Regions from separate parts of the Lysinibacillus sp. FSL P4-0201 genome, predicted to be linked through region 3. Evidence: riboswitches for the same ligand, from Rfam matches in the RefSeq annotation. Region 3 holds a riboswitch; each other region holds the start of a gene.
The links. A riboswitch is a leader RNA that binds a small molecule or an ion and turns the genes downstream of it on or off. The one in region 3 is predicted to bind cobalamin.
Positions count from the first base shown of each region.

Region 1: another riboswitch for cobalamin. It lies ahead of MKY76_RS11055 (ABC transporter substrate-binding protein); the one in region 3 lies ahead of cobT (nicotinate-nucleotide--dimethylbenzimidazole phosphoribosyltransferase).
Region 2: another riboswitch for cobalamin. It lies ahead of MKY76_RS14480 (energy-coupling factor ABC transporter permease); the one in region 3 lies ahead of cobT (nicotinate-nucleotide--dimethylbenzimidazole phosphoribosyltransferase).

Region 1 is NZ_CP151995.1:2,206,577-2,215,920, forward strand. Features, by position in the region: gene MKY76_RS11045 (hypothetical protein) at 136-891, shown strand; gene MKY76_RS11050 (translation factor GTPase family protein) at 1,037-2,974, opposite strand; cobalamin riboswitch at 3,157-3,344, shown strand; gene MKY76_RS11055 (ABC transporter substrate-binding protein) at 3,507-4,499, shown strand; gene MKY76_RS11060 (precorrin-3B methylase) at 4,552-5,229, shown strand; gene MKY76_RS11065 (S9 family peptidase) at 5,300-7,288, shown strand; gene MKY76_RS11070 (class I SAM-dependent rRNA methyltransferase) at 7,467-8,663, opposite strand; gene MKY76_RS11075 (alpha/beta hydrolase) at 8,726-9,344, opposite strand, start outside.
Region 2 is NZ_CP151995.1:2,869,393-2,880,184, reverse strand. Features, by position in the region: gene MKY76_RS14510 (glycosyltransferase) at 1-519, shown strand, start outside; gene MKY76_RS14505 (GNAT family N-acetyltransferase) at 638-1,078, shown strand; gene MKY76_RS14500 (S8 family serine peptidase) at 1,176-4,673, opposite strand; gene MKY76_RS14495 (ATP-binding cassette domain-containing protein) at 4,821-5,657, opposite strand; gene cbiQ (cobalt ECF transporter T component CbiQ) at 5,654-6,427, opposite strand; gene MKY76_RS14485 (energy-coupling factor ABC transporter substrate-binding protein) at 6,433-6,705, opposite strand; gene MKY76_RS14480 (energy-coupling factor ABC transporter permease) at 6,709-7,455, opposite strand; cobalamin riboswitch at 7,603-7,788, opposite strand; cobalamin riboswitch at 8,040-8,222, shown strand; gene MKY76_RS14475 ((2Fe-2S) ferredoxin domain-containing protein) at 8,368-8,739, shown strand; gene cobJ (precorrin-3B C(17)-methyltransferase) at 8,744-10,411, shown strand; gene MKY76_RS14465 (sirohydrochlorin chelatase) at 10,426-10,792, shown strand, end outside.
Region 3 is NZ_CP151995.1:1,255,556-1,266,347, reverse strand. Features, by position in the region: gene glnA (type I glutamate--ammonia ligase) at 1-946, opposite strand, end outside; gene MKY76_RS05995 (MerR family transcriptional regulator) at 1,002-1,379, opposite strand; gene MKY76_RS05990 (methionine gamma-lyase family protein) at 1,534-2,787, opposite strand; gene MKY76_RS05985 (trimeric intracellular cation channel family protein) at 3,129-3,734, shown strand; gene cobT (nicotinate-nucleotide--dimethylbenzimidazole phosphoribosyltransferase) at 3,786-4,841, opposite strand; cobalamin riboswitch at 4,933-5,109, opposite strand; gene MKY76_RS05975 (response regulator) at 5,527-6,837, opposite strand; gene MKY76_RS05970 (histidine kinase) at 6,864-8,276, opposite strand; gene MKY76_RS05965 (SDR family oxidoreductase) at 8,227-8,985, opposite strand; gene MKY76_RS05960 (glucose 1-dehydrogenase) at 9,007-9,753, opposite strand; gene MKY76_RS05955 (ABC transporter permease) at 9,768-10,766, opposite strand; gene MKY76_RS05950 (sugar ABC transporter ATP-binding protein) at 10,763-10,792, opposite strand, start outside.

The DNA of each region.
Region 1 (9,344 bases), 950 kb from region 3:
TTCACAATCGAACTCGTTCACACATACTTAGGGTTTGTTTGGCATTGTGTGATGAAAGAAGATAAAATGAAGGATTTCCTCAAAAGTAGGGAGTCCTTTTTGTTTTGAAAATATGTACGCAAAGGGGATGCACGTATGACAAATATTCATGTAACGACAATGTTGGAAACGCCTTATGAAGATCTGAACATTTGTAAGCAACCACGCACAGAAGTTGCCAAGAAAGCGAAAACAAGAATGGTGGTCGAGTCTCTGATCGATCAATTATTAGCAACGAAGCTGATTCGTAATGATCGCTTCTTTGAGCAAATCTTATATAATAAAGAAATTATTTGGATACAAAATGGGGATGTGGACGGTCATCTTTTAGCGAAAGCAGCCATAGCAGATGAACTAAAAACAAAGACGAATAGTTTTATGATGTACATGCCGACCAATCCGATTGTCTATGAGGTCAACGGAGAAGCGTATCACTTAATTACGCGCATTGATTCTACACGCGCAAAGCCCAACCTCGACCGTCTATCATTGGAGCCAAAGCCTGTTTTAAGTGCCGCTCGTGTCAATGACTTATTATGCTCGATTGTCATGCGCTTTTACGAAACATATTTATATGATTTAGCATCTCATCATGACAAACTCATTGCATTTGTGCAGCAGGAATATGCCCAATTTATTGAAGCGGTGCAAGCGTTAAATGATTATCATTTCAACTGGCATCCACGTGGCAACGGTCACAAGCTTTTACTGCAATTAATTGATCATCTACAACTATTAAAAAGTCAACCTGGTAAGGTACTAATTGATTTTACGAACAAGCATGACTATGTAATAGTTGAACCCGCATATTTGTTGGACAATCCAACAAAGAAAGCTGTCGGTGCACTATAAAAACAAGCCCTCCATTTTTTGGAGGGCTTGTAATATCTTGTGGCAGGGTAGAGATATATTGATGCCCAAGCAAGAAATACCCGCGCTAGAGCGATGGATACCCGTGGAAGCCGAGGAAATACCCGAAGCGAGCAGTCTCATCATCCTACAGGCAATGCATGGCTGCCTGTGCTTCTTGCCATGGAACCGAATATCCTTTGCCCTTTGCACAAAAGATACTAGAGGAACTATACTCAGGATCGGCATTTTTATCGTAGCCAATCTGTGCAATCACATCCTCTGTATTATGGCACACATCATAGCCATCAAATTGGAGTGTGAGTGCACCTTTCCCATTTGTATAGGCGGCAAAGGTTGTGCTGTAGCTCATTAAAGTGGCAACAGGTGCACGACCTGTTATGATAACATCCGTTTCGGATAAAATCGGGTCATCGAACGTGCCAGCTGCTTGCTGAATATCAGTCATCATACGACCGATAAAGTCGTTTGAAGCTTTCATTTTAAAGCGATAATAGGGTTCAAGTAGAACATTTTGTGCCTGCTCCAGCCCCTGACGCAGGGCACGGAAACTGGCTTCACGGAAATCTCCCCCCGATGTATGTTCATTGTGCCCGCGACCTGTTAGAAGTGTAAAATGAATATCTGTTACAGGGAAGCCTGTTAGTAGCCCATGATGGTCACGCTCAAACAGATGCTTTTCAACAAGGCGCTGATTGCCTACAGATAAATGATCGGCATGACAGGCATTGGTGAAGGTATTACCTGTTCCACGTGGATTTGGCTCCATTAATAAATGAACTTCTGCATAATGCTTGAGGGGCTCGAAATGACCATAGCCCGTTACGGTCGTCGCAATGGTTTCCATGTATAAAATTTGCGGCTCACCAAAGGAGACAGCTAATGAAAAACGCGTCATTAATACCTCTGTCAGGACCTCCAATTGAATGGCACCCATAATATGCACATGGATTTCCTGAAATTTTTCCTGCCAGACCACACGCAAGGACGGTTCTTCTGCTTCGAGTAAACGGAAAATCTGTAGCACTTCCTTGATATGCTGATCACCCTCATATTGAACCTTTGCCTGTAAGGTTGGGACAAGCTCATAGGGCTGTGATAGCATCGTTGTACCGATTCGATCCCCAATGTTTGCCTGGCTCAGTCCTTTGACAGCGAAAATTTCTCCTGCCTCTACCTGTTGAACGGTCTCAAAGCGACTGCCGTTATAAAGGCGAATTTCGGTCACTTTTTCTGTTACTTCGTCAAATGAAAATTCATCTCGTACATGCAACGAGCCCTTGGTTGCCTTCATAAAGGTTAAACGCTGGTGCCCATCATGACGAATCTTAAAAACCTCGCCCTCAAACGGGGCATCCTTGTCAAAATGGGAAGCCGTTAACAGCGGGAGCTGGTCAAGAAATTCCTGAATGCCCTCATCCTTTAAGGCCGAGCCAGCAAAGCAAGGGAAGGCACCTTCATTTTTAATCATTTCCTTTAATTGAGCAAGACACTGTTCATGCTCCAATGACTCATTTAGAAAGGCATCAAGCAATTTTTCGTCGCGCTCCGCCAGCCATTCCATAATATTATTTGATACATAGTCTGCTCGCAGTGGCTCATCGATGAATAATACATACTGAGAGCAATCTTTGCGAAGCTGGCTGATGACAGCCTCCATATTGGCACCCTCACGATCCATTTTATTGATAAAGAAGAAGGTAGGGACATGGTATTGACGTAAAAGTTGCCACACTGTTTCTGTATGGCCCTGTATCCCTTCGACAGCGCTAATGATAATAATGGCATAATCCATCACACGAATAGCACGCTCCATCTCAGGGGAGAAATCGACATGCCCTGGCGTATCAATCAATGTGTATGTATCATCGCCAATATTCATGCGCCCTTGCTCGGCAAATATCGTAATGCCTCGTCTGCGCTCTAGCTCATGATGATCAAGAAAGGTATCCTGATGATCAACACGCCCCCGTGCTTGAATACAATTTGTATGAAAAAGCACTTGCTCAGAGAAGGTCGTTTTTCCTGCATCCACGTGCGCAAGTACACCGATCGTTTTGTACATAAGAAATCCTCGTTTCTATAGAATGCTATCTTTTTATTGTAACAGAATACTAGCTTCTATATTTCTTGTAAAATAGTTCGTCTTTATGTCAAAATAGTGCTAATATAATGATGATTATACTTTTAGTGTCATACTACTGATTGCGCGATAAATTTTCTTCTGCTAGTCTATCAATAGTATTGACCATTATAGAACGTATTGGTGCAAATGGCATTTGTCATTTGCTTAAAAGGGAAATCGGTGCAATTCCGATGCTGTCCCGCAACTGTAAATGGGGAGTCTATACAGCATGCCACTGTAGTGAAACTATGGGAAGGCGTATAGATGATGAACCTAAGCCAGGATACCTGCCAGTATGTATTTTTTGACTAAGAACCACGAGGATGGGGATAGTGATGAAGGTAATGATACCGTTATTTCACTATGCTACTCTCTTGGCGACAAGAGGGTTTTTTTATGCCCTTCCAACTACCTTAGTAGTAAAGAAGTCTCTGATTTCTTTCTATATTTTAACAGCAAAGGAGAAAAGGACATGAAGAAATGGAAAAGTATATGGCTGATGATGATCATTGCCTTGGTCGCTGTTTTAGGGGCTTGTAACGCAAAGGACAAAACGGAATCAGTTGCACAAGGTGAAAAGGTTGAGCCATCTGAGGCGGCAGCAGAAGTAACCATTAAAAATAATGACACAACTCAAACATATACGGAAGCACCAACAAAAGCGATTAGCTTAAATCAACATGTGACAGAAATTATGTTAGCACTTGGTTTAGAGGATTCTATGGTAGGGACAGCTTACTTAGATGATAAAATCTATGAACCACTGCAAGAGGCATACGATAAGGTCCCTGTTCTTTCCGATCAATACCCAACGAAGGAGCAAGTCATCGATGCCGAGGCAGATTTCCTATATGCTGGCTGGAAAAGTGGCTTTGGCGAAAAGGGTGTAGGCACACAAGAAGAGCTTGAAGAATTAGGCATCCATACGTATTTACATACGGCTTCCAACATGACAAAGCCAACAATAGAGGATATTTTCACTGATATTCGCAATATCGCGAAGATTTTCCGTATTGAGGATCGTGGCGAAGCTTTAATTGAGCAAATGACGAAAGATGTAGAGGCAGTACAAGCTAAATTACCAAAAGATAGCGAAAAATTACGTGTTCTTGTGTTTGATAGCGGTGAAAAGGATGTATTTACAGCTGGTCAAAACTTTATGAATGAACTTGTGACAATCGCGGGTGGACAAAATATCTTTGGTGATGTGGAATCAGGCTGGACAACTGTGTCGAAGGAAGATGCAGTAGACCGCAACCCAGAGGTAGTTGTCGTGATTGATTACGGTGAAACAACGGCAGACCAAAAGATCCAATTCTTAAAAAATGATCCAGCCTTAAAGGAGATGGAAGCGGTCAAAAATGAGCGCTTTGTCATCCTGCCACTTTCAGCAGCGTCTGAAGGGGTTCGTGCGGCAGAGGCCATTGAAATTTTAGCAAAGGGCTTCTATCCTGAAAACTTTTAATCCATTCGAGCTAGCGTTTTTGCTAGCTCCTTTTTTATAAGGAGCGATAAAAATGAACGCATTTCAAAAAAATGTACCAGATCAAACATTTGAAACACTGAACCGTCATGGTGAGTTTACCCGTCTAGCCGTTAGCCCTGGCATTATTAATAAGCATTATACTCCTGCACAATTCCAAAAAATAGCCGAAATTGCTGGCGAAAAGGGGGCGATAAAATATTCTGCTTCCTATAGTATACTCGTATCCATACCAACGTGCGATGCCACGGAAGCGGTGCAAGCCTTACAGGAAGCAGGTCTTTATGTTGCTCCCTCTGGTTCAATCATAGCCATGAAGGCCTGCGATTTTTGTGATGGGGAGAAAATGGAGGCTGCTCCGATAACCGAACAGCTCTATCATGCCATAGAGGGGATGAAGGTACCTGCAAGAGTGCGTGTCAATATTAATGGCTGTGCATCAGCTTGCTACAATGCAGTCTATGATGATATTGGACTCGTTTACCAACAAGAAAGCTTTGATGTCTATTTAGGGGCAATACCAATGGGAGCAAAGGCACAGGCTGGCACGTTATTCGCTAAGAGGGTAGACGTCACACAAATTGAAGATTTTTTACTGCACCTGATAAACCTTTATAAGGAGCATGCTCGCCCAAATGAGCCCTTTTATAAATTTTATCGCAGAACAAAGTCAGCAGAATATTGGGAACTAGTAAAAAATTCAATTAAATAGAGGAATATTACTTAGGGTGTCGAAGTATTGTAGTAAGGCACAGAAAATTACAATACAAAGGAGCAAGAACATGACATCGAAACAAGGGATTCAACCAGAAGATCTTTATCACTTAAAATCAGTAGCAGATCCACAGCTTTCACCAGATGGGACAGAGGTAGTTTATGTAGAGACTCGTATGGACGAGAAGAAAAATGACTATATATCGAATTTGTTTTACATAAACTTGAAGAACAAAACACCACAGCAATGGACATTTGGTGAAGATAGAACGAGTTCCCCTGTTTGGTCACCAGATGGCAGTCAAATTGCATTTTTGTCAACGAGAACAGGTAAGTCGCAAATTTATGTTCTTTCGAAAGCAGGTGGAGAGGCAAAACAGGTGACACATTGTAAAAATGGAGCGACCTCCCCTGTCTGGTCACCATGTGGCAAGAAAATTGCTTTTTCAGTCGTGCTAGGGAAAGATGAAACCATCCTAGATAAAGCGGAGGATGAGAAGAAAAAGGATAAAGAACTAAAGCCACTAGAAATCGAGAAAATGAAACACAAATCGGATGCTGGTGGATTTATTGATATGGAGCAGTTTACCCATATTGCCATTGTCAATGTGGCATCAGGAGAGCTAGAACAAGTGACAGAAGGCAAAGAGTACTGCCATCTGGGTACTTGGTCGCCAGATGGCAAATACCTTATGTACTTAGCAGATAAAGCGGAGGATTTAGATTTCTCATTTAATGTGGATATCTATTTATTGGAGTTAGAATCTAAGCAGAGTCACAAGCTAACAGAAGGTTCGGGTGCTTATTACCAAACAGCTTGGTCTCCGAATAGTCGCTATCTTTCTTTTGTAGGTGGAGAACGTGAATTTGAAAATGCCACACAAGCAAAGCTTTGGATTTATGACATGGAGCAAAAACTACTAAACTGTGTAACAAGTGAATTTGATGCGCCTGTTGGTGATTATGTCATCGGTGATTTCCTGCAAGGTGTAGCATCACCACGTGTGCAATGGATGAATGATAATCATAGCTTCTACTTCCAAGTCACAGATCACGGCAATGCGGCGATTTATTACGGAAATGTAGATGGCGAAATTTACCCAGCTATCCATGATGATCAATATGTCTATGGCTTCTCACTTGATGCGCAAAATGATCAGGCTATTGCGGCTATTAGCACAACGACCAATCCAGGCGATCTGTTTTATGTGAACCTAAAAACAGGTGACAAAGAACAGTTGACGTCCATTAATGAAGATTTTTTAAAAACCAAAACATTAGCTGTTCCCGAGAGTATCGAATTTGAAGGTGCAGAAGGCTGGAAGGTCAATGGCTGGATTATGAGGCCAGTTGGCTATGAAGCAGGGAAGAAATATCCTCTCATTCTTGAAATCCATGGTGGTCCGCATGCAATGTATGGTAATACCTACTTTAATGAATTCCAAATCCTTGCTGCACAAGGCTTTGCAGTGCTTTATACTAATCCGCGTGGTAGTCATGGCTATGGCCAAAAATTTGTGGATGCAGTACGGGGCGATTATGGTGGTAATGATTATGCGGACTTAATGGCAGCGGTAGACTACGCTCTGGAGCACTATGATTTTATTGATCAAGATCGTCTAGGTGTAACTGGTGGAAGCTACGGTGGTTTTATGACCAACTGGATTGTGGGCCATACAAATCGCTTTAAAGCAGCTGTGACGCAGCGCTCCATTTCGAACTGGATTAGCTTTGCTGGTGTCAGTGATATCGGCTATTACTTTACAGACTGGCAAATTCAAGCAGGACTCGATGATATAGAGAAGCTATGGCATCATTCGCCACTGAAGTATGTAGACAAAGTGGAGACACCATTATTGATTTTACATGGTGAAAAAGACTATCGTTGTCCAATTGAGCAGGCAGAGCAATTGTTTATCGCCTTAAAATATCGTAAAAAACAAACAAAATTCGTGCGTTTCCCTGAGGCGAATCATGAACTTTCAAGAAGTGGAAAGCCTACATTACGAATTAATCGACTTGAATATATCCGTGATTGGTTTGTGAAATATCTATAATCGGGTGGCCTAAGAAGATGTTCTCTTCTTAGGCTACTTTTAATAGAAGGGCTCTGTTTGATTGTTTATAACGTTTCAATCTATTGGAATCTTTATTGTAGAGATACCGAACCTCCTTAGGTAGAATCAACTTTTCCTTACATAAAAAGAATCACACCTTGGTGTGATTCTCAATTGGTTAGTCGATTTTCTGGATGAACACGACCTTCAGATAATTAAATTCAGGGTATTCACGTGGTACACGGAAATCCTTCGGTAAACCGTATTCCTCGACAATTTTATAGCGTGTACGAGTCTCTTTAAATGCTTGGTCAATAAAGCCTTTGAACTTTTTCATGCCAAAGCTGGCATTATTTGTGGAAGCCACAATGATGCCGTTTTTAGCGGTAATGGCAATCGTGTCCTTTAGTAATTTAGGGTAGTCCTTTGCCGTTGAAAAGGTCATTTGCTTCGTACGTGCAAAGCTAGGTGGGTCTAATACGACAAGGTCAAACTGTAAAGCATGGCGTTGTGCATATTTAAAATAATGGAAGACATCCATGACTTTTATATCCTGTGCCTCATAATCAATATGATTGACACTAAATTGCTCAATCGTTTTGGCTAGACTGCGCTTTGCCACATCTACACTCGTTGTCTTGATGGCTCCTCCTAGAGCGGCAGCCACAGAAAATGCTCCTGTATAGGAAAACGTATTCAGCATGTCTGTGTTGTTGGCATAACGCTCTCGAATAGCCAATCGTACCTCACGTTGATCGAGGAAAATCCCTGTCATGGCGCCATCGTTTAAATGCACCGCATAGGTCATACCATTTTCCTTCACCATGATAGGAAATTCTCCTGGCGTGCCCATTACAAAATCATCTTGCTCGATATATTGTCCTTTGCTATCAAAGCGTTTTTTTTCATAAATCGCTTGGTAGTCTACTGTCTCAGCAAGCGCATCATACACGACTTCTTTAAATGAATAAATGCCCTCACTATACCAGCTTACCATGTAGTAGCTGTTAAAAAAATCAATCGTAAGACCGCCGATGCCATCTCCTTCACCATTAAACACACGAAAGGCTGTTGTGTTTTCATTGCTAAAAAATGCAGCACGATTGTCGATGGCTTTTTTGAATTTTTTTATAAAAAAAGCTTTATCAATTGTTTCATTCGTATCGGTCGTTAGCACCCAGCCAATCCCTTTGTTTTGGATGCCGTAGTAACCTGTTCCAATAAAACGGTTATGATGATCAATGAGCCTGAGGAGTGTTCCTTGCTCAGTAGGTAAACGTCGTGCATCAACCGCATCCTTTGAAATAAGTGGGAAGCCTTTTTTTAATTGATCAGAAAAGGGCTGTTGTATTTGTAGAGCTATTGTTTGTGTCATAGTGTCATCCTTTAAAAAACGTTTTGCTCTATTATCGCACTGTTTGCGCGGGATAGCCAAACTTATTTCAGGAATTGCGCAATTTTTGTAACGGTTTCAATCGTTGCTTCTTCAAAATAATTCATTTTACTGAAATAACTATGGATTAAACCTGGCATTGTAATATGTTCCACTACCACACCAGCAGCCTTTAACTTTTGTGCATAGCTTAGACCCTCATCAAAGAGAACATCTGCCTCTGCAGCTATAATGAATGTTTTCGGCATGTTACGGACTTCCTCTAGCTGAAGAGGGGACACAAGTGGATTTGTGAAGTTTGCTTCCTCTGTATAGTGATGAGAGAACCACTGCATGGCTTGTGTATCTAAGCCGTAATCTTCACCATATGCCAGATAAGATACTGTTGAAAAATCGACATTTGTGACAGGATAGATGAGTGTTTGAGCGTGTAACGATGGTCCCTCTAGTGCAGTAGCTAAGTATGCAACCACAGTAGCCAAATTTCCGCCAGCACTGTCCCCAGCAACTGATAATCGACTTGCATCGCCACCTAAGGCTTCCATATGATTGTGCACCCATACTAAGCTATCGTAGGCATCATGTAAGGGTGTTGGGAAAGGATATTCAGGTGCTAAGCGGTAATCCACTGATACCACAATCGCCTGTGCCTGGTCTGCTAAT
Region 2 (10,792 bases), 1.6 Mb from region 3:
GGGCGATTGGATGCACCAGAAAAGCAAACAATTTTGACAGTTAAGGCATTTTTAGCAGCACAACTGCCAGATTGGGAGCTTCGTTTAGTAGGGCCGATGTCAGTCTCATTTCAAGAAGAGCTGAGACTATTACTAGATAGTCATCCGCTTGCCGCTCAAGTAACGATGGTAGGACCTGTTGTTGATAAGGTTCAGCTAGAAGAGGAGTATCGTAAGGCTAAAATTTTTTGCTTAACGTCTTTAGTCGAATGCTATGCCCATGTCTTTGCGGAGGCAGCTAAAAATGGTTGCTATATCGTGACAACAGATGTGGATGGTGCTGCTGATATTACACAACAACAGCGTTTTGGTACAATCCATCCTACACATGATTGGGAGGCGATAGGTCGGACATTGCAACAAGTTGCAGCACAGGAATCATTATTGGCAGATACTTGTGTCCAGCTTCAAGCATTTGCCCGCAAGGAATTAAATTGGAGGCAGATCGTCAAGAAGGTTGCCAATTATTTAGGTGAATAAAAGTGAATCTTTTCTGGATTGAGAGGAGTATTCTTTTCTTTATACCAGTATTTCCTATATAATAAAAACTAGTTTTATAAAGCTAGACAATCATGGGTAGACACAAGGGGAGACTAGAATGGAAATACTACAAGCAACAATGGATGAACTAGAGGACTTAGCAAAACTGTTTGATGAATATCGTCAATTTTATGGAATTGAGTCAGATATAAGCAGTGCCAAGGCATTTTTACAATTACGATTGGCCTTGAAAGAATCCGTCATTTTTATCGCGCTGATGGATGACAAGATAATTGGATTTACACAATTATATCCAACATTTTCGTCCATTGCTTTACAGCGAGCCTATATTTTAAATGATATTTATGTAACAGAAGATGCTAGAGGCCTAGGGGTGGGCAAGGCATTGATGGAAAAGGTATTTCATTATTGCGAGCAACAGTATGCTCGCTATGTCACGTTACAAACGGCGGCTGATAATGTAAATGCACGTAAGCTTTATGAAAAGCTACAAATGAAGCAAGATGAATATTGTAATTATGTTAAATATTTTATGTAAGCCGAAGTGGTGAATCTCATCGTTGGATGAAAATGCTTCTTTCAGATCATAATTATCCCCTAGATCGTTTTGATCTAGGGGATATTTTTAATTCTAACTATTTTATTTCAAGCGTATAGGGTTGTGTGCTAGCTTTGCCATCAAACTCACTTACTTCAATATAGTATTTGCCTGCATCAAGCTCCACCGTACCAACCTCGGCATCACCAACACCGTAAAGATCGAATGTTTTGACGGTTTTTCCGTTTGCATCTAACACTCGAATAACACCATCCAACGCTTTTTCTGTTTGGAGTGAGAAGAAGACTTCGCGTTTCTGGTCGTTATTCCATTCAAAATAGTCTTTATCACCAAATGGTATACCTGCATTTAAATATTGCGTTGCAACCCATTTCTCATCCTTTTTCACAAGAACAGATGGCTTGCTAGGTACACCATTTACTAATTTTGAATCCGCATCTTCATCCACATGCTTATGATCAAACAATGTTAATGTATAAGGCTGAATCGATACTTGGCCAAGCCCCATACTGTTGACTAGAATAAAATAGCCTCGATCCTTCTTTGCCTTAAACGATGTATTTACATCGTTTGTACCCATCATTCCAAGTAACATTTCAAGAATATTATCACCTAAGCCAAATGGAATTTCTGTCTCCATTTCTTTGGCATCAATCTTCATATTGCCGTTCGTATCTTCGATAATAGCTCCTGCAAATTTCAAGTCCTTTTGCAGTTCTTTAGGTAGCTGAGCCAATTGTTCATTAGTAAAAGGAACTGAAGAAAGAAGCAGACTCATGACTTCATCATTGCCTTGTTGCTTATAGTAGTAATAATCTACATCATCTTGATAAATCAGGTGGTCTCTATAAGTAGTACCTGGTTGAATTTTTAGCGCTTTTGCTTCCTCATGATTGTTTGGATTGTACTCTGCTGGAATATCGCCTATTTTCTTTGTTTTCAATGTATAAGGCTCAGCAGATCGTTCTCCAGCATTGACAACGGCTACCACGTATGTTTTGTCCTTTTTCAATGGTATGACCTTTGCATCGTCTTCGTTACCAGCTGAACCAAGTAGTAGTGCCAGTATACCAAGGTCATTAGTTAAGGAAGAAACGGGAATTAATTCTTTTGTTTCTTCATCATATTCAAACACTGTACCTGTCGGCATTTGGTTCATGCCTTTCAAAAAGCTGAAGCTATAAAGGGCGTCTTCCTTCGCTTTAAATAAGAAATAATCCTCATCATAATCTGTTTGGAAATAAGCTTTTTGATCGTCACCTATTTCAAAGCGGATTGCCTGCTTAATGATAGGGTCAACATTTTCTAGGTTGCCTGAAGCCGTAGGATTCAATAACATACTCATCAGGCTGTCAATTTCATTACGTTTTTTTATGTTGTTTTCTATAAGCGGTAATTGGCTCTCTGGAACATTTTCTTCGATCATGGCTTCATCTACAGGTAGACCATCCTCATCAGGTGGGAGGGAAACTACTTCACCTTTTAATGTGTAAGGGATCATTGATTCGCTGATCGTTTCTTCTTTTTCGATGCCGCCACTAAAGAACATCTCCATAGAAAACTCGCTATTACTTTCATTAGATACACTTAAAACGTACTCTTGATCTGGAACAGCGTCGATAATCATACGAACCGGTTCACCTTTTGCTGTACCATAAGCGGTCTGCATTGGATAGGCTTCTTCTTCACCTTCATCATTTTCAGCTTGATCGATTTCTTCTGGTGGCACAGGATTAAAGTCATCTTTTAGATAAAGCTCCATAGAGGCAGTGACACCTGGAATTCCCGATAGATCAAATTGTAACGTCGTCGGTTTTTTGACAGAGAACGTGAAGTAATCTTGATCTTGTTGTTGATCTTTTGACAGTAATGTATAGTTTTTACCTGCTGTACTATATGGGAACTTTTTAATAGGCTCCATCGTAGACTTGTCTATTGTATCAATTGGCAAGTCCTTCGTCGTTTGTGCTGTAAAAATGTAAGTAGATTTGCCTTTTAAACTATAGCTTCCATTATGATCTTTGACACCAATGACAAGCGTTCCCTTTTGATCTGCTTTAAATAGATAACCTTCTTTTTTTCCTACGCGAACATCATTGACATGGATAGGCTCTACATCACCAATCCCGCTATTTGGGTAGAAATATAAATCAAAGGCATAGTCGTATTTGTCAGCGCCTTTTAATGTTAATTGAGCATATTCATTTTCTTCTAAATCGACTTTATACCATTTCTTTTCGTCTTGCTGTTCAAAAGCACCCTGTTCTGTATTTAGCTTATTTTTAGCAAGGATCTTGGCGTTCTTAATACGATCTTCCTTTGTCTCTGAATAATGCTTAGGCAGTTTATTTAAATCAAATTGTAATGCTTTTACAGGATCAACTAATCCGTGACCATAAGTAAGATCATAGCCTTTCTCGCCCAAATCTTGTGCGGTCATTTCTAAAATCGCTTCTATTTGATGCGGTTTTAAAGATGGGTCTTTGGATTTAAGAAGAGAGGCGATACCTCCCACGACAGGAGAGGCCATGGATGTTCCACTAAACTTGACAAAAGATGATCCTTTCTTCGCATCATGAACGGTACTATAAATGTCTTCACCTGGTGCAACAATATCCACAGATGGTCCGTAATTGGAGTAGCTTGATAGTTTGTTGCGTTCGTTTGTTGAACCAACACTAATGACACCTTCGAAAGAAGCGGGGAAGGAATATTCATCTGTCGATTCATTTCCTGCGGCCGCCACAATTGTAATCCCACTATCAATTGCCTTCTGAACGGCTTCCTTCATCAGGGGAGATTCACCATAGCCTCCTAGACTCATATTAATGACGTCAACGCCCTGCTCAATTGCATAAAGAATACCCTGTGCAATGATGAAATCATTAGCACCTTCTTTGCCGTTAAATACATCAATTGGCAGTAACTTTGCATTCGGATTAATCCCATGCCCACCTACGCCATTATCTTTTGCTGCGGCGATAATACCTGCCACATGTGTTCCGTGATCGCCTGAATAGGTAGTATTAGCAGGTGCTGCTGCATTATAGGGTGGGAGTACTTGTGACTTTAGATCGGGGTGTTTAAAATCTACACCAGAATCAATGACAGCAACTGTGACATCATGGTTGCCTGCTAATTCTAGTGCCTTATCCATTTGCAGTAAGTTTAAATGATACATCTCTTGTTTTTTAGGATCAGCTTCTTTATTAAAAGAATGATAGATGTAACTAGGAGATACACTTGATATTCCGTTTTGCTTTAAATAGTAAGAGACGGCTTTTTCGATCGATACGCCTTTATTTAGTTGTACAACATCATACCCTAATGAAGGAATGGAGCGGATGACCTTGGAGCCAATTTTTTTATGTACGTTTTTATCAAGACCTGAATGCTTGATAACAATTGTATCCTTACTCATCCATTTTTCTTCATTCTTCTCTGTTTGTTTCGCACTGTTTGCCAGCATGTTTTTCGCTTTATGCTGAGGTGCCTCAGCAAAGGCAGAAGCAGCAGGAACCATGAGTGCAGCAGATGCTACAACAGCGACTGATTTTTTATACCAACTTTTCAATTGTTATCTCTCCTTGGTGTTATAAATTAAATCTCGACTATATTAATACGGACAAAGATTAGAAAAGTTTCGTAATGGAGGAAAATTTTTCTTTGCTATTTTAATTTTTGGTAGGTATAACGAAAAAACCTAGCATTGTTAAAAGCTTTAGATCATTTCTATTAATTGTTGTAGCTCCTGCTTGGAACGAGGGATGTTGATATTTTCCTGCAATAGCTTCTTTTTTTGCAAAGCTATGACCATTTCAAAAATCCATGGACGTTCAAGATGCGCGCGATGTAACAATTCGTCTTCATAAAACAAGGTGATTGGATCACCGTTATAAATAATTTTTCCAGCCTCCATAACAATGATTAGATCTGCCCATTCATAGGCGAGAGGTATGTCATGGGTTGCTAGTAAAATGGTTCTCTCACCATCATCTAATTTGGCTAAGTATTGTAATACTTGTGTAGCATAATAATTATCAAGACCTGCTGTTGGTTCATCTAACAAAAGGACAGAGGGCTCCATCGCTAAAACACCTGCCATTGCTACACGTTTTTTCTGACCTACGCTTAAAAAATGAATGGGTTTATCAAGCAAATCTTCCACTTCGGTTTGCGCAACGGCCCATGCTATTTTTTCTTCCGTTTTTTCAGTAGACCAGCCGAGATTCAATGGGCCAAATGCTATATCTTGCTTGACGGTCCCTGAAAAAAGCTGATGATCTGCATTCTGAAAAACAATGCCGACTTTTTGGCGTAGGGCCTTTAAAGCTTTTCGACTATATTCCAGATCGTTGCCTTCGAATACAATCGTCCCAGCTGTAGGTTTTAAAATACCGTTAAGATGCTGAAATAAAGTCGATTTTCCTGCGCCATTATGTCCGAGTATGGCGATTTTTTTACCTTTTGGAATATCTAATGTAATATCTGACAACGCCTTCGTACCATCCGCATAGGCATAAGATAATTGGTTGAGTTCAAAATAAAATGCTGTCATGTAAAATACCCTCCATATACGATGAGGACTAGTAAAATAGCTGCCATGCCTAGCCAATTTTTCTTGCTATAAGAGCCCATCTCTTGCCAGTAGACGGCATCGCCTCCACGTGATTGCATGGCATTGTTGAGCTCTCGGCTACGCTGAAACATTTCCACAAATAATGCCACAATAAGCATGGAGACAGAGCGTAGCCATTGCATCGGTGAATGATAGCCAAGACGTGCTTGCTGGGCGAGATGTATATTTTGCATGCTTTCTAAAAACATAAAAATAAAACGATAGGTTAGTTCGACGAGCTCCACTAATAAAGAGGGGAGTCGCCATTGTCGTAGCACATAACATATTCCTTGTACGGAAGTGGTTAGAATTAAAAAGTATAAACAACTAATGCTGCCAAGGACAATAAAGAACAGCTGTTGCGCTGCTAACACACTTGCATTCCCAATAAAGACAGTCCAATTCCTAAATGTAAACGACCAAATATGGGCAGGGAGTGCATTCGTTGATGATGTAAAGGAAAGTAAAATAGATACGAGACTTGTTAATAAGAAAAAGCTAGGTAGCAATAATAATTTGCCGTAGTATGCAAGCGGAATTTTTGCACCTAAAATGATAAAAGCACTCATTACAAAAAATGTAATGAGTGAAAGTCGTTCATCTCTCATGATGAGCGTTATGAGAAGTAGTCCAAGTGAAAATATCATTTTTTCTAGCGGATGAACGGACGCTAGCTTATTCAGATAGGCATACTTATCAATGAGTAACATAATGGTTAACCTTCTTTGTGTTTGCCACGCATATAGCCGATGAAGTAGCCAATAAAGCCAGCTCCTATAGCTGCCTGTAGCACGAATAATAAGCTTTCGATTTCACCACTTGGTGGCTCCCATAGACTTTCAAACCATGGTTCATATTCCGCATTGATTTCACCAATAGCTGCTTCTGCTTCTCCATCAGCACCACCAAATTCAGCACCTTTTTGTATGAATAAGGGAATGATGGCTAACAACACAACAATTGCTAATAACAATAAATTTTTTTTCATTTGTTAATGTGCCTCCTTTGTTGAGAAAACACGTAACGTTTTTAATTCGCTAACATTGTATTTTTTCAAGAAATTCATCACAATGACCGTTAAAATTCCTTCACTCACTGCTAAAGGAATTTGAGTTAAGGCAAAAATACCTGCAAACTTTGTAAAGGATGCCATAAAGCCTCCAACCTCTGAAGGAAAGGCTAGTGCTAGTTGTACAGAAGTCACAATGTATGTACCTAAATCACCAAGCATAGCTGCAAAGAATATGGCTAGTGAAAATGACAACCCTACTTTTTGAGCCCCTTTAAAGACAAAGTAAGCAATAAAAGGACCAACAATAGCCATAGAAAAGGCATTAGCCCCTAAAGTTGTAATTCCTCCATGAGCTAATAATAAAGATTGAAATAATAAAACGATTGTTCCAATTACACTCATTGCTAGAGGGCCAAAGAGTACTGTCCCAAGTCCTACACCAGTTGGGTGAGAGCAACTACCTGTAACTGAAGGGATTTTTAGGGCGGATAGCACAAAGGCAAAGGCTCCTGAAAGCCCCAAAAGCATTTTTGTTTCAGGATTTTCATCAATGGTTTTTCGAATAGAACGCAATCCTAGAATGATAAATGGGATAGAGATCACCCACCAAAAAATAGCCCATTCGATTGGTAAAAAACCTTCCATGATATGCATGGCAAAGGCACGTTTTGGCACGATTAAAAAGGCCAGTAAAAAATAACTAAATTTCCACCATGATAATTTCAAAAAGCTTTCCTCCTAACTAATTAATAGATTTTTAGAATATTGCGTGCGTAATTAAAAAAGCACTTCTCCTTAGGTGGAAAAGTGCATAGCTAAAAAAGCAAATAACAGTCTCATCTGCTAAGCCGCACACCTATCCTCGTAGGTTGAAACGATCACTTATTTTTCGGCAGGTCTCCTGGCTCTAGTTCAATGCTTTATAGGTCTTCCCATCCGTTGGACAGTGACATATTCTATAAAGCTCCCTATTACAGTGGCGGGACCGCGCCGGACTCAAACCGGCTTCCCTTTTAAGCAAAATGACAAGCACTTTGCACCGAAAAACATTCAAATTGTGAGATTTCACGACAAAGTGTAACATGAATTTCCATAAATATGCTATACCTTTTATGGAATTTTTTAAATTAAAGGTCAACGGTGAATATTCTGATAAAAGTTTGTGCACAAATTATATAGATTGTATAAATTTCATACCTAGTTCCATTCAAAATTGATAAATTTGTCATAAATTTTTAAAGAAATATTGAAATTTTAAAATAATAAGATATGATAAAGACAGTTTTCTATTTAAAATTCTAATAAAAATTTCATATAAAACGTCAATAAGTGCTCGAATAGCTCGAGATAATAGGGAAATTGGTGAAAATCCAATACAGCCCCCGCTACTGTAATAGCTGATGAAATCGCAAAGCCACTGGTATAAACTTGGGAAGGTGCGACAGTAAAATGAAGCTTAAGTCAGGAAACCTGCTTATTTGATTGTGCATGCAAACTTTTCGGAGGGAGAAGTTGAAGCGAAAGCGGGTACCTGTATTTCATTCTATTCGTTTTTATTTGGCTTCTACAAAACCTTTACTCTTCGTTATAGAGTAAAGGTTTTTCTTTTTCCAAAAAGCAAATGAGGGGAGACAGAAGATGACAACTTGGAATTTAGAGGGGATGAAAACACATCTCTTTATTTGCAATGGCAGTAGCTGCATGAAAAAGGATGGGGAGGAAATTACCTTAGCCATTCGAGATGAGATACAGCGGCAAGCACTCGATCAGGAAATACATACGACAAGAACGCGCTGTAATGGACGCTGCAAGGATGCTTGTGTGGTAATCGCTTATCCTCAAGGAAACTGGTATCGTGTGCCATCAACAGAGCATGCTAGAACACTAGTACAAGATTTACATCATGAATCCTTATACAACGAACATGTCTTTACACTTCGTGAAGGTACATTACAGCGTACTGCTCAAACAACTGCCACTAAAGGGATCGAAAAGGTGAAAGAGGGGTAACAACATGGCGCAAAAAGGAAAAATTTTCGTAGTAGGCTTTGGACCTGGAGATTTTAAGCATATTACGACACGTGCAGTAGAGGCTTTACAACAAAGTGATATGATTATAGGCTATAAAACCTATGTAGAGCTGATTCAAGATTTAGTAAGTGCAAAATCGATTGTTAGTACAGGCATGACAGAAGAAGTGTCGCGTGCACAGGAAGCCGTTCGTCAAGCCGAAGCAGGGAGCATCGTCTCAGTAATTTCGAGTGGTGATGCAGGCGTCTATGGCATGGCGGGTTTAGTCTATGAGGTGTTAATTGAGCTAGGCTGGACAGAAGCAACAGGAATTGAAGTAGAAATTGTTCCTGGGATTTCTGCGATTAATTCATGCGCTAGCATACTTGGTGCACCTATTATGCACGATGCTTGTACAATCAGTTTGAGTGACCATCTAACACCTTGGAATTTAATTGCAAAGCGTGTCGAGGCAGCTGCAATGGCGGACTTTGTCATTGCTTTATACAATCCTAAAAGTGGACGTCGAACAAGACAAATTGTCGAGGCTCAACGAATACTCTTAGAATATCGTTCGCCAGACACACCAGTAGGGCTTGTGAAAAGTGCCTATCGAGAACGTCAAGAAGTGACCATGACAACACTAGCAGAAATGCTAGAACATGATATTGGTATGTTGACAACTGTCATTATCGGGAATTCGTCAACATTTTTCTATGACAATAAGATGATTACGCCCCGCGGTTACCAACGTAAATATACCCTGGGTGAAGAGAAACAGCCATTACGTCCACATCAACGTTTACGCGAAGAAAATGAACCTTGGGCAATGAACCAAGAGACGGGAACAGCGCGAAATGACTTTACGACTGACCCTAATGCAGGGCGCTTTAATAAACCCAGTATAGCCGTTACGCCAAAGCCGAAAAAAACAGCTCTTGAAATGGCTACAGCGGCACTTGCAATGGTAAAAGGGACAAGCGCAGTCAAAGTAACACCGAAGCTTGTACAGCAAAAAATAGAATCTATTTTTGAATTAGCAGTAAGTCCTGGTGTAGCCAATAAGTTTTTTACTCCCCAGCAAATGATGACGTTAGCGGAGGTCGTTGGGGATGAGGGGACGATGGAATACACACCAGATCATCAAATTCATTTGAAAATACCAACGACTGCCCCTGAACAGATCACAGAGAAATTACAGGAAGTAGGGTTTTTATTAGCTCCGATTGGTGATGTGTTATCACTGAAGGCTTGTGATTTTTGCTACGGTGAAAAGGCTGATTCAATACCATATGCAGAGGAAATACAAGAAAAACTAGGCGGTATGTCCTTACCGAAGACATTAAATATTGGCTTTAATGGCTGTGGGATGGCCTGTTATCGGGCTGTATTTGATGATATTGGCATCGTCTACCGCAAAAGTAAATTTGATGTCTTTATTGGAGCAAAACCAGTCGGTCGTACAGCACACGCAGCACAGCCTGTTGTAGAAGGGCTGGAGCCTGAGCAACTGATTCCACTCATTACAGATATTATTGAAGAATATAAAGCAAATGCTCATCCAAATGAACGCTTGTTTAAATATTTTAAACGTGTGAAAAAGATACTGCATTTTACGTATCAAGATATGTCTTCCAAAATAAAAGTAGAGCCAGCTCCGTGCGGCGACTAGTAAGGAGTAGAGAGATGAAAGCTATTTTATTTGTCGGCCATGGGAGCCGTTTAGCAGCAGGAAATGATGAGGTTCGTACATTTATCGAACAAATGACACCTCGTATTGATGAACAATTTTTAGTGGAAACTTGTTTCCTTGAATTTGCTTCACCTAACATCGAAGAAGGTATTACAAACTGTGTGAAAAAGGGAGCTACAGAGGTACATGTAATTCCAATCATTTTACTGCATGCAGGCCATTCAAAGCTGCATATTCCAGCGGAAATCGAGCATGCGCGTGAGCATTATCCAACGATTACCTTCACATATGGTCAAACAATTGGTATCCATGATGAAATCTTTGCCATTTTACAAGATCGCCTAGCTGAAATTGGCTTTA
Region 3 (10,792 bases):
GGTTTTGTGCAGACCATGCTACATAACATGGTGCTTCATAACCTGGTACTAGACGTTTATAAGAGTTAACTGTTGGGTTTGTTACAGCTGTGAAACCTTGTACGTGTGCAAGAACACCCGCCATGAATTGCATAGCTGTTTCAGAAAGACCTAATTCTGTAGATTCATCATAGAACGCATTTTCTTTGCCTTTAAATAGTGACACGTTAAAGTGCATACCAGAGCCTGCTTCACCAAATAGTGGTTTTGGCATAAATGTAGCGTGTAAGCCATGTTTACGAGCGATTGTTTTAACCACTAATTTGAATGTTTGGATGTTATCACATGCAGTAACAGCATCCGCATATTTAAAGTCGATTTCGTGTTGTCCTGGAGCTACCTCATGGTGTGATGCTTCAATTTCAAAGCCCATTTCTTCTAGCTCTAACACAATATCACGACGGCAATTTTCACCAAGATCTGTTGGCGCTAAATCGAAATAACCACCATGGTCATTTACTTCTAATGTTGGTTCGCCTTTTGCATCTAATTTGAATAAGAAGAATTCTGGCTCAGGCCCTAAATTGAAGCTTGAGAAGCCCATTTCTTCCATTTTTTTAAGAATACGTTTTAGGTTGTTACGTGGGTCACCAGCAAACGGTTCGCCTTTCGCAGTGTAAACATCACAGATAAAACGTGCTACTTTCCCTTTTTCAGAAGTCCAAGGGAATACTACGAAAGTATCAAGATCAGGATATAAATACATATCAGATTCTTCGATTCGAACGAAACCTTCAATAGATGAGCCATCAAACATCATTTTATTTTCCAGTGCTTTGTCTAATTGACTTACAGGAATCTCAACATTTTTGATAGTGCCAAGAATATCTGTAAATTGTAAACGAATAAAGCTTACGTTTTTTTCTTCGATGAGACGTTTAATGTCCTCTTTTGTGTATTTACCCACAGTTTTCCACACTCCTATAATTTGTCTAGCTTTTATGTTTACCCTACCCTATTTATTAATAGAATCGAGATAAATCCCCTCTTCGGATGGACGATTTTTGCATGCGCTGTGCTTGACGCATTTCTTCGCGCATAATTTGGCGTAATTCTGAATCACTTAAATCTTGCTCATCAGTTGTTGCAACAGGATTTTTCTTTTTAGCAAATATTTTTTTAATCTTCGCCATATTCATACCCTGTTCTAAGTAATCTTTAACCTCAAGCAATGTGTCGACGTCATTTAGTGAAAACATACGTCGATTGCCTTCTGTTCGGTGCGGCTCAATTAAATGGTGTTCTTCATAATAACGAATTTGTCTTGCCGAAAGCTCTGTTAATTGCATCACGATACTCATCGATAATAACGGCATAGTTCGTCTAATTTCACGACTCATTTAAGTCCTCCTCCAATACCCGCTTATCATATAACGAAATTTTTTTACTGTCAACCAACCATGTAAGGTTATCTAACATGGTTGGCACTATTTTTTTCAATTCGATTAAAAATTGTAAAAAACTATTCATATTTAGGCTTTATCTATTATCTTGTTATGCTTTTTGAATGGCTTGAACCGCACTGCAAATAGCAAATTTTACGTGTTCATATGTTAGTCCGCCCTGGATAAATGCTGTATATGGCGGTCGTATTGGGCCATCCGCTGTTAGCTCAATGCTGGACCCCTGAATAAATGTTCCAGCTGCCATAATGACATCATCTTCATAGCCTGGCATATAGGCTGGTTCAGGAGCATAATGGGCATTTATCGGTGAGTTCGCTTGTATTTCACGACAAAAGTCAATCATTTGCTGTGCTGTTTGGAACGATACTGATTGAATTAAATCTGTACGCTTCGCGTGATAGCTTGGAGAAGTGCTCATGCCGATTTCCTCAAGCATTGCAGCTGTAAATATCGCCCCTTTTAGTGCTTGCGATACAACATGTGGTGCAAGGAAAAATCCTTGATAAAAATCACCTAGTGTATTTAATGTGGCCCCCGCTTCTGCTCCAATACCTGGAGATGTCATACGATAGGCACATTTCTCCACTAAATCTGCGCGTCCAGCAATATAGCCACCAATTTTAGCCAAGCCTCCACCTGGATTTTTAATGAGCGAGCCTGCCATTAAGTCAGCCCCGACCTCTGTAGGTTCCTGCGCCTCTACAAACTCGCCATAGCAGTTATCTACAAAAATAATAGCTTTCGGAGCTATTTTACGTACCTTTACACACATTTCTGCAATTTCTTCAATTGTAAAGGATGGACGAGTGGCATAGCCTTTTGAACGCTGAATCGCAATCATTTTGGTTTGTGCTGTAATGGCCTCTTCTACACCTGCCCAATCAATAACCTGATTATCTAGTAAATCCACATGTCGATAACCGATTTTATAATCTTTCAGTGAACCTGTATCTTTATCACCACCATCGACAATGGATTGCAATGTATCATATGGCTGACCAGAAATATAAAGCAGCTCATCACCAGGACGCAAAACACCGAATAGACTAAGCGTGATTGCATGTGTGCCTGAAATAATTTGTGGTCGGACTATGGCTGCCTCTGCACCAAATACCTCCGCATAAACACGCTCTAGATTATCGCGCCCCTCATCATCATAGCCATAGCCGTTTGATGGGTGTAAATGATAATCACTTACTTGATGCTTTCTGAAAGCTGCTAGCACCTTCTGCTGATTGTAGAACGCCATTTCTTCTACATTGGCATGATAAGACCGAACTTGCTCCTCTACTTTTGCCGCTAACGATAGCGTTTCTGTTGATAAATTTGATGTAAACGTCATTCTTTCTTCTCCATTTCACAATGTCTCGCATTTCAATCAGTAAGATTTATTGACTATCTAAATTGACTTCAATCACTCTAGAATTCCCTAACCAACTACTGGTATATGAACGCTTTTGACGAATGTTTTTCTTTATTTTAATCACATTTTATCAATTTGTATGTGCACCTGTAAAACTTGCCTATTGTTTCTAAGAGGATTTTACGCTAAGCTAATGTGCGGACTCATTTCAAGATGCGTATTTAATGACCGATTTTGGCTATTAAATTCATAGATTCTGTTACGTAAAAAGTCTTTTAACTTTTAATAAAGTTTATTTATTGATAGAAGGGGTGAAAGGGATGGCTTGGGAGGTTTTTAGTATTATAGGAACAATTGCCTTTGCTATTTCTGGGGCAATTATTGCCATGGAAGAAGAATACGATTTATTCGGTGTATATATACTTGGTATTGTGACTGCTTTTGGTGGAGGAGCTATCCGAAATTTACTCATTGGACTACCTGTCACAACACTTTGGGGACAGGATATGATGTTTCAAATAGCGCTTGCTGCGATTACGATATTCTTTATTTTTCCGCATCATCTGATTCAACATTGGCATCGTTGGGGTAACTTCACAGATGCGATTGGCTTATCAGCATTCGCTATTCAAGGCGCACTCTATGCTGTTAAGCTTGATATGCCAGTAAGCGCAGTCATTGTAGCTGCTGTTTTGACAGGTTCAGGTGGGGGTATTGTACGAGATTTATTAGCTAGAAGAAAACCATTAGTTCTCCGTGATGAAGTTTATGGTGTTTGGGCAGCTCTTGCAGGATTGCTAATCGGATTCGAGGTTTTTACAGGGGACATTTTCCTTTATATTTTATTCGCAGTGATTACAGCTTTACGTATTCTTTCCTATATGATGAAGTGGCGCTTGCCATTACGAAAGTTAAATCGTGCATAAACACCATTCAGCCAATGACCAAAAATTAAGTCATTGGCTGTTTTATTGTTTTTATCTTTTTAACAACTGCATTGATTCTTCTAAAGTCGCCATGTTTTTCATCATCGAGCAAGCTGCATCTAAAATAGGAAAGGCTAAGGCTGCTCCAGAACCTTCGCCTAAACGCATATTCATGTACAACATTGGTTCAATGCCTAGTAAGGCAGCGGCAATTTTTGCCCCTGGTTCCTCTGAAGCATGGGAAGGAATGATATAATCGATTACTTTTGGTTCGAGCTTATAAGCAATGAGGGCCGCTATAGTTGAAATAAATCCATCAATGACAACGGGTTTACGATGGGCAGCAGCGCCAAGAATAATACCTGTCATCGCCCCTATCTCTAACCCTCCAACCTTAGCCAGAACATCAATAACATCATTTGGATTAGGCTTATTTAAGGTAATTGCTTTTTCAATAACTGCTGCTTTATAGGCAATGCCTCCTTGGCCTACTCCTGCACCAAACCCCGTTACTTCGATAGGGTTGCATCCCGTTAAAACAGCTAATATCGCAGCACTTGGTGTTGTATTGCCGATGCCCATTTCTCCAGTCCCAAGTACATCAGCACCTTTTATGATTTCCTCAGTGGCCACACGGATTCCTACTTCTATCGATTGAATGGCTTCTTGTTTGGCCATAGCTGGACCATGTACCATGTTATCTGTACCATATTTAATTTTATGAATAATGACACCTGCATCAAGTGGAATATCTTCTTTTACACCCACATCTACTGTGACCACCTTTGCATTGGTAATCCCCGCAATCGCACAAACGCCTGTACCCCCCTTAGGAAAATTTAATGTTTGAAAGACCGTAACATCTTGTGGATTCGTGGTTACACCTTCCTCGCAAACACCATGATCTGCAGCACAGACAATCATCACTTTTTTGTCGACCATCGGATATAATTGTCCTGTTATACCAGAGAGCTGTACGGCAAGTGATTCTAGTTTACCCAAGCTACCTGGGGGCTTACAAAGCGCATCAATCCGCTTTCTAGCTTGCTCCATACTTTTCATATCAGCCCCCTGAATGTTTTGAATCGTGTCTTGTAATAATTGCATGATTATTTCTCCTCTCGTTCTCATTAAGACAAAATAAAAAGTCTGTAGTTTATTGTCATGACAAATAAACTACAGACTTTTCCATCATCTATATCTTCTAAAGCATGTAGGTAGGTCTCCTGGCTCAAGTTCAACACCTCATAGTACCTTCCCAGCAATTTGCTAGTGGCATACACTATGAAATTCCCTTATACAGTGGCGGGTCCGCTAAAGCTTTTCACTTTATTCCCTATTCTCCCTAATGGGCACCTATTGCTTTTATGTAATTTCTTTTAATTTACTACAAAGCTTTCTTGCTATCAATACGAAACAATTAAAGTAAAGTATTTTTATTTGGAGCTATTTCACATAGTTCCTATAACTATTGAATAGAAACCAATATTGTTAGCGAGTCAATATAGTTTAAAATGAATACACTTTGCCCCTTCAAATGACTATTCTCAAAAAAAGATGAGCCTATACCGGGATGGCTAATGCCAAACATAAGTAAAAGAATAGATTTAACATCGATATACATGATTTAAAATTTACTAGTTACTAAAGTCTGAGAAATAACATTGTTAAAGAAAATTGCAGAATTTTTTTAACAAGCTCTTTTAACACACACAATTTGTCAACTCTCTTCTGGTTCCTACTTTCTACATGTTTAGCCTATAAAGAACGAATCTACAGTACATCATTCTTTCTATTTTTTTATGGATCGATATTTAGCAGGTGTCATACCAACATATTTTTTAAATACTTTACTAAAATATTCTTCATTGCTATAACCTACTAATAAAGCAATTTCATTATTTCTTTTATCACTATAATCTAATAGCTGCTTAGCTTTGTTAATTCTAAGTTCATTTAATAGGTGGATAAAATTTTTATCAATGCTTTTTTTTATTAATATACTTAAATTTGCTTGGCTTTTGTTAAAGATGTTTGATAAATAATTCAAATCTAGTTGCGGATCATCAAAATGCGTATAAATATAATCGACTATTTTTTTACCTAAATTATCCCTATTGCCATGTAAGTTAAGTATTTTATCGACGAGTGGCATGATATAGTTATTTACTATTTTTGATAAATTGGCTTCTTTAATCATTTGATGTTGGATACCAATTATTTTTTGAGCGCGATGATATGTTTCCAAGCAATTGAAATAGATACTATATTGTAATAAAAACATAATCATGATTTCTAACCTCTGCTGAAAATCAATATTTATATTTTGTAAAACCACAATAAATTCTTTTAATTTTAATTCATCTGTAAAGATTTGATTATCAAAAATGGATTTTCTTTTATTTAGCACAGTGCTATCAGTATTTAGATGCCTCTTTAGAAGCAACTCCAGCACAGCTTGATTTAAATCATGTAAGTCTTTTTTTGGAAGAACAATATGATTATGCTGACTATATGACAATACAAAATCGGTATTCATAATCTCAATATGTTCCCCAAAAATATTAAAGTAAAATAACTCATGAGCATGTGAAATTCCGATATTTTTTGTTTGATTTATACTAACCATAAAGTATTCAAATGAATAGATACTACAATCTGTCATTTGTTGATCAAAGGCCAATAGTAAATTTAATAATTGATTATATTTAATTGCATAATCTACTTGCTTTTTCATGCTCAATGCTTCCATCGTTTGTGATAGCTTTAGCTTTAGGTTTTTATAATCAATTGGCTTTAAAATGTAATCCTCAGCTCCAATTTGAATAGCACTTTGTAAATATTGAAAATCGTCATAGCCAGATAGAAAAATCACCTTAAATTGATGAAACTTTTTTAGCTCCTGAACAGCCTCTATTCCACTTATCCCGGGTAAATTAATATCCGATAAAACAATATCTGGAGCAATTTCTTTAGCTGCCAGCAGCATATCCTCCCCCGTTGTATAAGAATAAACACGTAAGGATTCTATAAAATTTCTGTTAATAAAAAAGCTTAAACCCTCTCTAATAAAGTTTTCATCTTCTACAATAAAAAGATTCATAGAGCTCACCTCACCGTTAGAAGATATTATTTCTTATATGGTAACAAAATTCTCGACACAAAGTATTGTTGCTCATTGACTAGCACCATTACACCATATGCTTCTCCATATTTTATCTTTAAACGCCTATTTACATTTTTTAAACCAATACTGCCTTCTTGATTTTCTTCATTCATTTTATCATTTAGCATCGCTATTCTAGCAGTATCCTTATATTCGCTCTTATTATAAGTTTCAATTATTACATAATTCTTTTTTCGATAAATTTTGATATTTATTGATAGAGCTTCTTTATGGTTGTAACTATGCTTAAAAATATTTTCTACAATTGGTTGGAGTGTAAATTTTAAAATAGCATTTTGTAATAAATTGTTTTCTTCTATTTGAATGTCAAATAGTAAATAAGAGATTCTTATTTTCATAATATTAATATATTCTTCAATAATCTCTAGCTCTTTTTCAATGGTTGTTTCATTTTCACTGTTGCCCGTATTATATCTAAAAAGCTTTGCAAGCCCAACGCTCAATGTAGAAATTTCCTCAACCTCATGAATCATGGCTAATTGATTAATATTATCTAAGGTATTGTAAAGAAAATGAGGATTAATTTGGCTTTGTAAATTATTCAATTGCGCTTCATAGTTTTCTCGAACATAGCCTTTTTCCTTTTCTACCATATAAGCAATGGTTTGGTTTAATTCATGACTGGCAATATCTAACTCATCATTAATCCAAACATGCTTTTTCTCTTTATCTTCAAAATGATAAATTGCTTTTCTATAAGAGGTAATACGTTCAATAAGCATTTGTAACGTTGTGCTTATTTTATTGGAATATAAAAAGGTGATGATGGTTAGCAGTAAGGTAGAAGCAATTGCAAAAGCCATTAAATCCTCCTTTTTATTATTTACCTCTTTAAAAATGGAGTCAGACGTAGCAATGACAACATAGTAACAATTATTAAAGGAATCAAATGAATACATTAGAATTCGTTCTACATTCAAATAATCAATTTTATAGTAATTGGTTTTCTGAGGCTCCAGTTTAAGAAAATACTCCTCATGCTCTGATATATGGGAATTTGTGCTGAATTTTATATCTTTTTGCTCTGTTAATAAAAGAAAATCAGAGTAGCTACCCCAAATAGAATTTAACACTTCATGATATACTTTTGTACTTGCTTGATTACTCTCAAAAGACGAATTAAAATAATGAATTTTTTTTAATACCTCTAGCCTTGTTTCTATTAAAAGTTTCTTTTGATATTCGCCAACATTATTTATATAAATTATGGTCATCATAAAATACGGTAAAATAAATACAACAAGGGTAAGAATAAGATATTTATATTTTAACGATAAATACATCATTCTCACCCTTTCAAGCTTCTTAGCAATGCTCCTCTTCCCAGATCGACTGGCCGCTTGAAACACCACCATCAATGACAATTTCACTACCCGTAATATAGGAAGCATCCTCGCTCCCTAGATAATAGACTAAGGATGCAATTTCCTCTGGACGTCCTAATCTTTTTAAAGGTACATATTTTACCTGATCCTGAGGTGTCTTATTTGATTTTTGTGCTGCATATTCAATCATCTGTGTTTGGATATATCCTGGATGAATGGAGTTTACTCTAATAAAAGGTGCAAATTCCATCGCTGCGTTTTTTGTAAGTGTTCGAATAGCACCTTTAGTAGCCCCGTATATTCCTAAACCTTTTGCTCCAAAAAAGGCTGCATTGGACGATGCATTAATAATCGAGCCATTTTCCTGTTTATACATAATAGGTGCAATATATTTTAATGCTAAAAAGCTACCCTTAACATTAATATCAAACATAGACTGATACTCTTTTTCTGTAGTTGTAGTAAGATCATTCATGACAAATATTCCAGCGTTATTAAACAATACATCAATTTCATAGCCTTTGTCATGTATATATCTTTGTAATGATTTCCATTTATTTTCATTTGTAACATCCAATTCTATAAAATCAACCTGAGCACCATAAATATCACTTAGCTTGCTACCTTCCGCTACATTAATATCACATGCAAGGATATGAAAACCCTCCTGGTAAAATTTATCGAGAGTAGCTCTGCCAATGCCAGCAGTAGCCCCTGTAATGAGAATACGCTTCGTCATAAATACCTCCATTAATAATTTTTATTTCGCAATCCAACCACCATCAATCACTAGCTCACTGCCTGTTACAAACTTCGCTTCATCAGTCGCTAAATATAAAACACCATAGGCTACATCTATAGGATTTCCAAGTAATGGCAAAGGCGTTACTTCTTTCATCCATTTCGCTTTTTCGTTATTCTCAAAAAGATCTCGTGTCATTTCCGTTTTAATCATGCCAGGATGCACAGAATTTACCCGTACATTATATTCTGCTAAATCCATTGCTGCTGCCTTTGTTAAGCTTCTGACAGCTCCCTTTGAGGCATGATAAGACACATAGCCCTTTTCGCCAATAATTCCATAGACCGAAGAGATATTAATAATACTTCCCGCTCGCTGCTTTATCATATGCTCAGCACATTTTCTAACACCCAAAAAAGTACCTGTCGCATTAATGGTCATAACCTTATTCCAGCCCTCTAAATCTTCCTGTATAATTGAGTTTCTTGAGGGAATGCCAGCATTATTTACTAAAATATCTATACGTCCAAACAATTGAATGGCCTTTTGGATAACGCTATCCCACTCTGCTTCAGAGGATACATCATGCTTATGCACAAAAAGATGATCATTTCTCGTGTACCGCTTCATCAAAAGGTCCAATGCCTCCCCGTTTATATCTGTGGCAACTACTTTCGCTCCCTCTTGTAAAAACAATTCAGTCTCTGCTAACCCTTGTCCATTTCCTGCACCTGTAATGATTGCTACCTTATTGTGTAAGCGCATTTTATTCATCCTCCCTATTTCTGAATCTTCGAACGACCATAAAAATCGATCATAACAGCGACAATAATAATGGCACCTTTAAAAATTGATTGCCAATACGTACTGATGGAAAGACTATCAAAAACATTTGAAATCATGATTAAAATACTTCCACCAATAAATGTTCGCCAAATTGCACCCTGCCCCCCTGAAAGGGAAGTGCCTCCAATAACGACGGCAGCTATTACATCCAAAACAATTGATTCTCCTATATTTGCCTGCCCCTGTGCAAGTCGAGAAGATAAAATGATACCGCTCATTGAGGCACATAGACCACAGATGATATAGGTGCTAATGATTAGGCGATTTGTCTTTAAACCTGCTAATCTACTAGCCTCACTGTTTCCTCCTACTGCATAGAGAGCCTTTCCATATAGCGTGTAAGAGAGAATTATCCCTAGCGTAATAAAAATAGCAGCTAGAATAATGACTGAAACGGGGATTGGTCCTAAATAATGCGAACCAAAAAACTTATAGGCTGGGTCTTTTACAAAAAATGGCTGTGCCTTTGAGTATACTAATGCAAAGCCAGTGAAAATAGAGCCTGTTCCTAGTGTGGCTACAAAGGGAGGAACTTTCAAATAAGTGATTAACACACCGTTTAACAAGCCTGCAATGAGACCAATGGATAGACCGACTATCACAGCTACAAAAATAGACGTGCTATCAACTAAGCTTGCAGCTACAACAGCCGTTGCAGCGTATAATCCCCCGATGGACATATCTAAGCCGCCAGTGATCATAACATAGGTCATTCCAGCAGCCATGATGCCAATAATGGCTAATTGACTTAGCATATTTAATACATTTGTAGGATTTAAAAACCCATTGTAAACAATCGATGAAATAATAATTAGCACTACAAATGCGAACACTACTCCATATCTAAATCCAAAATTCTTGATATTTCCAAAATTCAGAATTTTATTGCTATAAGAAGTCAAATTCTGCTCTTCAGATAGTTTGTTCATCATGTCTGGTGACTCCCTTCCAAAAACGT